Linked DNA regions of Bradyrhizobium sp. AZCC 1610. The protein of the gene in region 1 interacts with the protein of each later gene in a pairwise test. Links are inferred from orthologs where the notes say so. Each region holds a gene or a part of one and is shown in the gene's direction. Other genes may lie near its edges.

Evidence for each region. The genes of interacting proteins can lie anywhere in the genome.
Region 2: the proteins of lon (region 1) and rplI interact in binary tests that used the Escherichia coli proteins (3 or more experiments, as listed by UniProt). The link is inferred for Bradyrhizobium sp. AZCC 1610 from one-to-one orthologs.

What each region holds. Positions count from the first base shown.
Region 1 is NZ_JAZHRR010000001.1:3,620,219-3,625,234, reverse strand. Bases 577-3,594 are described here. They hold lon (endopeptidase La), read left to right. Parts: upstream 577-881; coding sequence 882-3,308; downstream 3,309-3,594. Other genes in these bases: V1279_RS17955 (GFA family protein), read left to right, coding at 3,423-3,594. In the rest of the region: ATP-dependent Clp protease ATP-binding subunit ClpX, read left to right, coding at 1-570; more of V1279_RS17955, read left to right, coding at 3,595-3,824; V1279_RS17945 (class I SAM-dependent methyltransferase), read left to right, coding at 4,084-4,944.
Region 2 is NZ_JAZHRR010000001.1:2,648,257-2,653,113, reverse strand. What follows is about bases 758-3,616. They hold rplI (50S ribosomal protein L9), read left to right. Parts: upstream 758-1,816; coding sequence 1,817-2,416; downstream 2,417-3,616. Other genes in these bases: V1279_RS12650 (TetR/AcrR family transcriptional regulator), read right to left, coding at 2,919-3,524; V1279_RS12655 (PaaI family thioesterase), read right to left, coding at 2,458-2,922; V1279_RS12665 (hypothetical protein), read left to right, coding at 792-1,763. Also shown: V1279_RS12670 (TRAP transporter permease), read left to right, coding at 1-420; V1279_RS12645 (hypothetical protein), read right to left, coding at 3,624-4,658.

The sequences.
Region 1 (5,016 bases):
CAGGTCGACACCACCAACATCCTGTTCATCTGCGGCGGCGCTTTCTCAGGGCTGGAGAAGATCATCTCCGCGCGCGGGCGTTCGACCTCGATCGGCTTCGCCGCCCAGGTTCTGGCGCCCGAAGATCGCCGCACCGGTGAAATCTTCCGCCACGTCGAGCCGGAAGACCTCCTGAAGTACGGCCTGATCCCGGAATTCGTCGGCCGTCTGCCTGTGGTCGCGACGCTGGAGGATCTCGACGAGGCCTCGCTGAAGAAGATCCTGACCGATCCGAAGAACGCGCTGGTGAAACAATACCAGCGGCTGTTCGAAATGGAGAACATCGAGCTCACCTTCGCCGACGAGGCGCTTGGCGCAGTCGCCCGCAGGGCGATCGAGCGCAAGACCGGCGCGCGCGGCCTGCGTTCGATCCTCGAAAGCATCCTGCTCGAGACCATGTTCGATCTGCCGGGTCTGGAAGGCGTCGAAGAGGTCGTGATCTCGCGCGAAGTGGTCGAGGGAACCGCCCGTCCGCTCTACATCTACGCGGACCGTTCGGACCGGGCCGTCGAAAGCAGCGCCAGCGCCTGATACCGTCAGGCCGCCAGAACTCACTACTTCCAATAGCGCGGCTGTCGGACCTTCCGGCAGCCGTTGTAGTGTAAGCGTTTTTCGCGCGTCTGACCCGCAATTTGCGGTCATTTTCCGTGACTTGACACCCCCATACCCGATAGCCACCTTATGTTTATGGTGGCGGAAATCACGTTCGAGATTCGTCGCAAAATCATCCGGCGAGAGGCGGCAGCGAAGGCGGCCGAGTGACCCGGAACTCCCGGCGCCTTGTGGCGGTTGCGCAAGCGATGCGGACTGCGTGCAAGGGGGCAAAACAAAAGGAATAGGCCATGACGACTCCAAAAACCCGGCCAACCATCGTTCTCGGCGAAAGCCATTCGTATCCGGTGCTGCCGCTCCGCGACATCGTCGTTTTTCCGCACATGATCGTGCCGCTGTTCGTCGGCCGCGAGAAATCGATCCGCGCCCTCGAAGAGGTGATGAAGAACGACGCGCTGATCCTGCTCGCGACGCAGAAGAACGCGTCTGACGATGATCCAAGCCCGGATTCGATCTATGAGGTCGGCACCCTCGCCAGCGTGCTGCAGCTCCTGAAGCTTCCCGACGGCACCGTGAAGGTGCTGGTCGAAGGGCTTGAGCGCGCGCGCGTGCAGAAATATTCCGACCGCAGCGAATATTACGAGGCGACCGCGGTTGCGCTTGCCGACACCGACGCCAATTCGGTCGAAGCCGAAGCCCTGGCGCGTTCGGTCGTGTCCGACTTCGAAAGCTATGTGAAGCTGAACAAGAAGATCTCCGCCGAAGTCGTCGGCGTGGTTCAGGCGATCACTGACTTCGCCAAGCTGAGCGATCAGGTCGCGCAGCATCTGGCCGTCAAGATCGCCGATCGCCAGGGTATCCTGGAGACGTTGTCCGTCACGCAGCGCCTGGAGAAGGTGCTGGGCCTGATGGAGAGCGAGATCTCGGTGCTGCAGGTCGAGAAGCGCATCCGCTCGCGCGTCAAGCGCCAGATGGAGAAGACCCAGCGCGAATACTATCTGAACGAGCAGATGAAGGCGATCCAGAAGGAGCTCGGCGACGACGAAGGTCGCGACGAGCTGGCCGATCTGGAAGAGAAGATTGTCAAGACCAAGCTTTCCAAGGAAGCGCGGGAGAAGGCGCAGCACGAGTTGAAGAAGCTGCGCCAGATGTCGCCGATGTCCGCGGAAGCAACCGTCGTGCGCAACTATCTCGACTGGCTGCTGTCGATCCCGTGGAACAAGAAGTCCAAGGTCAAGAAGGACCTCGAGGCGGCGCAGGCCGTGCTGGACAACGACCATTACGGGCTCGAGAAGGTCAAGGACCGCATCGTCGAGTATCTCGCGGTGCAGTCGCGCGCCAACAAGCTGACCGGACCGATCCTGTGCCTGGTCGGACCTCCCGGCGTCGGCAAGACCTCGCTCGGCAAGTCGATCGCGAGGGCGACCGGCCGCGAGTTCGTGCGCGTCTCGCTCGGCGGCGTGCGCGACGAGGCCGAGATTCGCGGTCACCGCCGCACCTATATCGGCTCGATGCCCGGCAAGGTCATCCAGTCGATGCGCAAGGCGAAGACCTCGAATCCGCTGTTCCTGCTGGACGAGATCGACAAGATGGGCGCCGATTTCCGCGGCGATCCGTCGTCGGCGCTGCTCGAGGTGCTGGACCCCGAGCAAAATGCGACCTTCAACGACCACTATCTGGAGGTCGACTACGATCTGTCGAATGTCATGTTCATCACGACCGCGAATACGCTGAATATTCCCGGGCCCCTGATGGACCGCATGGAGATCATCCGGATCGCCGGCTACACCGAGAACGAGAAGGTCGAGATCGCGCGCAAGCACCTGATCCCGAACGCCATCTCCAAGCATGGCCTCGATTCCAAGGAATGGTCGATCGACGATGACGCCTTGTTGCTGATGATCCGCCGCTATACCCGCGAAGCGGGCGTGCGTAATTTGGAGCGTGAGCTTTCCACACTCGCCCGCAAGGCGGTGAAGGAGCTGATGATCTCCAAGAAGAAGTCGGTCAAGGTCACCGAGAAGACTCTCGAAGAGTTCCTCGGCGTGCCGAAGTACCGCTACGGCGAGATCGAGAGCGAACCGCAGGTCGGTATCGTCACAGGCCTCGCCTGGACCGATGTCGGCGGCGAGCTGCTGACGATCGAAGGCGTCATGATGCCCGGCAAGGGCAAGATGACGGTCACGGGCAATCTGCGCGACGTGATGAAGGAGTCGATCTCGGCGGCGGCGTCTTATGTCCGCTCGCGGGCGATCAACTACGGCGTCGAGCCGCCGCTGTTCGACAAGCGCGACATCCACGTCCACGTGCCGGAGGGGGCAACCCCGAAGGACGGACCGTCGGCGGGTGTGGCGATGGCAACCGCGATCATCTCGGTCATGACAGGCATCCCGGTCCGGCACGATGTCGCCATGACCGGCGAGATCACGTTGCGCGGTCGCGTGCTGCCGATCGGCGGTCTGAAGGAGAAGCTGTTGGCGGCCGCCCGCGGCGGCATCAAGACGGTGCTGATCCCCGAGGACAACGCCAAGGATCTCACGGAGATTTCCGATGCGATCAAGGGCGGCATGGACATCATCCCGGTCGCAAGGCTGGATGATGTCGTCGCCAAGGCGCTGGTCCGTGCGCCGGTGCCGATCGTCTGGGAAGAGGACACCAAGGTGCCGGTCAAGCCGGATGCCTCGGACGAAGCGGCCGGCGGCCTCACGGCCCACTGAGCCCGATCAGTCACCACTGATCAGTCTGTTGCGAAATGATAAAACGGCGCCTTCGGGCGCCGTTTTTGTTTTGCGCGGGTCGAAACTTCGATTTGGCAAGCGGCGTTGATGGCGATGGAAATCGACGGGCAATGCCATTGCGGACGGGTGACCTATCGGGCCGACATCGATCCCGAAAAAATATCGATCTGTCACTGCACCGATTGCCAGAACCTGACGGGCTCACCGTACCGGGTGACGGTAATCTGCTCCGAAGAACAGGTCCGCATGACGGGCGCGCCGGCGAAGATTTACGCGAAGACCGGCGACAACGGCCGCACGCGCCTCCAGCATTTTTGCGAGGGTTGTGGTTCCCCGCTGTTCACCAGCGGCGACGGCGGGCCGGACGACTGGGGCATCCGCTGGGGCAGCATCCGCCAGCGCGATCAGCTCAAGCCGGCGCGGCAAATCTGGTGCCGCTCGGCTGCGCCGTGGATCAACGATATCGGGGACTTGCCGGGACGGCCGGGCGACTAGTGCGACCGGACACCCGAGGTATCCAACCCTTGCATCAAAGGGGGCCGCAGGGCTAAACAGGCGGCTCAAGGGCGGCTAGCTCAGCTGGTTAGAGCATCTCGTTTACACCGAGAGGGTCGGCGGTTCGAATCCGTCGCCGCCTACCAGCCTTCGCGCTCACGCGCTACGGCTCGGCAAGCCAGCACAAGTGCGTGAGCGCGAAGGCTGTCGCGCCGAAGCTCGAAGAGCGAAGGCGGACTGTTTGAGAGTATCCGCACACATGGACGTCTCCCAAGGCCACGATCAAAACGCCGACCAGGTCGCTTACTGGAACGGTCCCGCCGGACAGCGCTGGGCGGAGCGGCAGGCGGCGCAGGACGTGCTGCTCAAGCCTGTCGCCGACCTTGTGATCGATCGGGCCAAGCTGAAGCCGGGCGAGCGCGTCATCGATGTCGGGTGCGGCAGCGGCGCCACGGCGATCGCATTCGCGCGAGAGGTCGCGCCGTCAGGCCATGTGCTCGGCGTCGACGTATCCGGCCCGATGCTGGAGCGGGCGCGGCAGAGCGCGCCAAAGGACCTTTCGATCGATTTCGTTCTGGCCGATGCGACCGTCTATCCGTTCGAGCCGGCCGGTTTCGATGTGCTGGCCTCGCGGTTCGGCGTGATGTTCTTCGCCGACCCCGCGCTGTCGTTCGCCAACATGCGGAAAGCGCTGCGGCCCTCGGGCCGGCTGGCGTTCGCCTGCTGGCGCGAGCCGCGCGAAAATCCGTTCTTCATGGCGCCGCTGCAGGCCGCCTACAAGCACGTGCCGAAGCTGCCGCAGCAGGGGCCGGAAGACCCCGGGCCGTTTGCGTTTGCCTCGGAGGCGCGTGTGCGCCGGATTCTCGATGCGGCGGGCTTCAAGGAAGTCCAGATGGAGCCGTGTCCGCTCTCGCTCGATGCTGCGATTGGCCGCGGCCTCGACGGCGCGGTGCAGGGCGCGCTCGAAATCGGCCCCGTCAGCCGCGCACTGGAGGGCCAGCCGGAGCATCTGCGCGTTGCCGCCGCCAATTCGATCCGCGAAGCACTGACACCGTTCGCAAAAGGCAATGCGGTGCTGCTGCCGGCGTCGGTCTGGATCGTGACGGCGCGGGCGTCGTAAGCTCGAACGAGCGCCCTCGCGCCACTCCGTCATTGCCAGATGCACGATGGCCTACGCGGCCTGTTCCATAAT
Region 2 (4,857 bases), 970 kb from region 1 along the record:
TCATGTCTGTCGGCGGTGACGCCGCCGGTGGCACTCGCCGTGTATGCGGCCGCATCGATCGGCGGGGCCGGCCTGTGGGGCTCGGGCGTGCAGGCGATGAAGTTCGCCGCCGCCGGCTTCATCGTGCCGTTCTTCTTCGTCTACAACCCCGCGCTGCTGTTCCAGGGGCCTTGGCCCGAGATCCTGCGTGCGGTGGTGACGGGCGGGATCGGCGTGGTCGCACTGGCGGCCAGCCTCGAATGCTACTTCCTGCGCCGGACAACGTGGTTCGAGCGGATCCTGTTCTTTGCCGCCGCCATGCTGCTCATCGACCCCAATGCCGTCACCGATGTCATCGGCCTCGGCCTGCTTGCCCTCGTGCTGCTGCTGCAGAAGTTGTGGACTCCGCAATCCACCATCGCGCGGGAAGCCAGCACGTGACCCGCGCGCAATCCATAGCGTTGACGCTTATCGCAGGTGCGCTCATCGTTGGCACCGTGCTCTACGGTGTTCTGCGCATATATGCTGCCTGAGACGCGGCTAAGTCTCGCAGGAATGGGGGTCCCCTTTGTACCCCTGCCCGGTCGTCGGCTAAACGCCGGGAACCTTGCTGAATTCGTTTCCGCTGACACTCTTGATCGGTTGGGGCTACTGCTCTAAAAGGCGCAGCAAGTCGTCACGGCCCCCCGGTGGGGCCGTGAACGTTTGAGGGGTATCCTGGCACGGACGCCCCCTCTAGATCTCTAACTAGTTGGTAAGGCGGCATAATTTGCTGACCTCTATCTAACCGCTCGAAAGGAGCGGGACAGCTGATGATCGCGATTGTCCTCATTGGTCTTGCAGCCGGCTGCGCGTCGGCGCTGATGTTCGCCTCGATCATCTCGGGCGCGCTGATCTCATTGCTGCTGTTTTATCTGGCGCCGTTGCCCCTGATGGTGGCGGCACTGGGTTGGGGACCGCTCGCGGCGACGATCGGCGGCATTGTGGCGGCGTCAGGCCTGGGCGCGATCTTCGGCCTGCCCTACTGCATCGCCTTTGCCATCACCGTTGCTGTGCCCGCCTGGTGGCTCGGCCATCTCGCGCTGCTGGGACGGCCGCTACCTGGCGCAGCCTCCGGCAATGGCTCGACGCCGGCTACGCCGCAGCTCGAATGGTATCCGGTCGGCCGCGTCCTGCTCTGGATCGCAGGTTTTGCCGCATTGGCCACGATTTCGGCCATGCTGACGCTTGGCTCTGATGCAGAGACCATCACCAACTCGCTGCGCGCCGGCCTGTCGCGAATTCTGGGGGCGCGCGATGCGGCGTCGTCAGGCGATATCGAACGCTGGGTCGCAGCGCTTGCCATCGTCGCACCAGCGGCCGCAACGATCGTCGCCATGATGACGTTGACTCTCAACCTCTGGCTCGCCGCCAAGATCACGGCGACATCCGGCCGGCTGCAGCGGCCCTGGCCTGATCTGAAGAGCGCGGAATTGCCCCCGATGACGCTGGTGGCGCTCTGTGTCGCGCTGGCCCTCTGCTTTATCGGCGGGCTCGTCGCAATGTTCGCGCAGATCGCGACCACCGCGCTGATGATGGCCTATGGCCTCACCGGCTTTGCCGTGCTGCACACGCTGACGCTGGCATTCAAGAGCCGCGTCTTCTGGCTCTGCTGCACCTACGCGATCGTTGTCACATTCGGCTGGCCTGTGCTGGCAATGATCGCGCTCGGACTGGCAGATGCCATATTCGGCCTTCGCCAACGCTATCTGCGCGGCAAGCCTCCACCTCTGCCTGCATCCTGAAACTCCAACCATTCACTTCAACCGCATATCGAACACTCAAAAGGAGAATTAAAATGGAAGTCATCCTGCTGGAACGCGTCGTCAAGCTCGGTCAGATGGGCGAAGTCGTCCGCGTCAAGGACGGGTTTGCCCGCAACTTTCTGCTCAAGCGCGGCAAGGCGCTGCGCGCCACCGCCGACAATCGCGCCAAGTTCGACGGCATGAAGGCCGAGCTCGAGGCCAACAACCTCAAGGCCAAGGGCGAGGCGACCAAGGTCGCGGAGAAGATCGAAGGGCGCAACGTGATCTTGCTGCGCCAGGCGTCGGAAACCGGCCAGTTGTTCGGATCGGTGAGCATACGCGACATCATCGCCTCGTTCGAGGCCGATGGCGTCACCATCAACCGCAGCCAGGTCCTGCTGGATGCACCGATCAAAACCATCGGCAAGCACCAGGTCGCAATTGCCGTGCATCCGGAAGTCGAAGTCAACGTCAGCGTCACCGTGGCGCGTAGCGCCGATGAAGCCGAGCGCATCAACCGCGGCGAGGACATCTCGACCCGTCAGGAAGACCAGGACGCTGCCGCCGAGGCGCTCGCCGCAGCCGGCGAGTTCTTCGATCCGGAAGCCCAGCACGACGAAGAGGCGCCGGCGCCGGCTGCGACCGAGAAGTAACGCGTCTTATCGCGCTGTGATGAGTTTCAAGCTCGGCCCCTTTAGGCCGGGCTTGGGATTCTGGCTGCCGCTTTCTCGTCGAGCATGGCAATCGACGCCAACGCGGTCGCAGTGTGCTGCTCGACACCATCGGTCACGCAGAACACGTCGGCCGCAACCACGGCGACCTGACGTCCGGGCTTGATCACGCGCGCCTGGCAGATCAGGCGCTCGCCTACAGCCGGCGACAACAGGTTCAATTTGTATTCCGCCGTCAGCGCCGATTGCCCCCGCGATGTCGCGGCCGCAATCGTGGTGGCATTGTCGACCAGGAAGGCGGTGACGCCGCCGTGGAACAGGCCGTGCTGCTGCAACAGTTCCGGCCGGCGGTCGACCGCAAGCGTGCATGTGCCGCGCGTCAGCTCTGACAATTCCGCACCGATATAGGTCATGAAGCCCTGGCGGCCGACATTGTCGCGGATGCGGGTCGCGATCGGCGCGAAGTCGGGGTCGGCATTCGCACTCATACTTTTTCTCCCGGTTTGTGGATCGCATCGGGCGCGACCACCGCGCGGATGGCACAGGCAATCAGGATGTCGGCCTGCTCTCTTGGATCGGCGCGGTCGCGGCCCGACAGCCATGCGCGGCAAAAAATCTGCGCCGGTCCGATGATCTGGCTGAAGAACAGTGACGAAGTCATCGGCAGCAATTCGCCGCGCTCAACCAGCGGCGCGCGCCATCGCTCGACGGCTTCCGCAAGGCGCGAATTCTGTGCGCGCTGCGCGCCGCGGATCTCCTCGGTCCATTCGCTGCGGGAAATCTCGAACAAATACCGCGCCTCGCGCCGGGAGTTGACGACCCATTCGAGATGCGCGCGGATCAGCCGCGCCACGCCTTGCCGCGCCCCGCAGGATTCATCGAGCACCGACACGACGGCAGCGTGATAACGGGCGAGAATTTCCAGGAACAGCGTGCCGGCCAGTTCCTTCTTTGATCCGAAGAAATGGAAGAAGCTGCCATTCGACGCCCGCGCGCGGGTTCTGATGGCGGCCACGGTGGCGCCCTCGAAACCGTCGCGGTCGAATACCGCCAATCCCGCCGCCAGCAGATCCTCGCGTGCCGTAGTCATTCGTGTCTGTCTTTCGACATATGGATTCTTACTCTAGAGCATCACTCTAGATTTGGTCAAGCGACAGCACGTCGACCGGCATTCCGAAATCTGAAAATCCTAGCGCGAGATGGGCGGCACGGGCGGGCCAGCCGGTGTTACCGGCGGCGATGCGGGCGCCGTCGCCGTTACCGGTGGAGGCGCCGCTGTGGAAGAATCTGCGGCCGGCTCGGGCGCGGTCGCCGCGGAAGCAGGCGGTGCCGGCGTGACCGGCGGCACCGGATCTGGCCTGAGCGGCGTCGGCTCGCTACCGCTACCGGCGTTCTCCTTGGGAGCATCGACTTTGGCGGTCTCGGATCCGTCCTCGCCTGCCGGCTTTTCCGACTCGCCCACGGGCTTCGCTGGCTCGCCGGCCGGCTTGTCGCTCTCGCCCTTGATCTCGTCGGTCTTGATCGCGTCGGTCTTGGCAGGATCGGTCGCGGCAGTTTCAGCCTTGGCGGCATCCCGCGACGCATCTTCGCTTGCGGCATCGCCAGGGGCCGCCTGTTCAGCTTTCGGCGGTTCTTCGGCGGCGGGCTTGCCCCGTCTACCCTGCTTCTGTCTGACGCCCGATTTGCTGTCGGTCGCGGCCTGCACCGGGGTCTGTCCATCTGCAGGCTTGGCGGCCTCGGGCGCAGCTTGCGGACGTGCCAACCGCTTCGCGTCTCGGCCTGGCCGCGCGCCCTCGCCTTGCGGTGGTGCTCCGTCGGCGTCCGGCCGGGAAGCCTCCTGCGCAGGTGCGGCCGGTGGCTGCCGGCGACCGAGCCGGTCGGGCTGATCCGGCCTTCCGTCCTGCTTGGCGTCCTTCTTCTGCTTCGCCTGATCCTTGCCCTGATACCGGGGGTCGGCCGCCCCGCTGGATATCAGGAAGGAAGAGAGCTGCGAGGCCATGTCGGTGCCCGTCGTATAGTGCTGGCGCAGAAAGCCCGGCAACGACGAAGCCGACGTGTTCTTCAACAGGCCACGCGGACTCTTGTGGCAGGCGCTGCAGGTGTTCGAGAATATCTGGGAGGGGCTCTTGCCGGCGTCGAGATTTTCCACCGCCCGCGCCACACCTGCTGTGAGGCAGCCGATCAGGAGCGTCACCGTCGCTAAACTGAGCGCTCGGCTCAACATTCCCTGCTTCTCCAGACGTGGAATCGCTACCGGCATCGCAAGACGTGGCCGGCGGCGGGGTCACCTTTTAGCCGATTATGACGCGAATGGAAGCACGCTTATTGCGCATCTGCGTGATCGCCACATTCGGGAATATCCGCTTTGACTCCAACACAGTAGCGCCACGGCATCATCGTCCTTATGATTTTTTTGATCCATC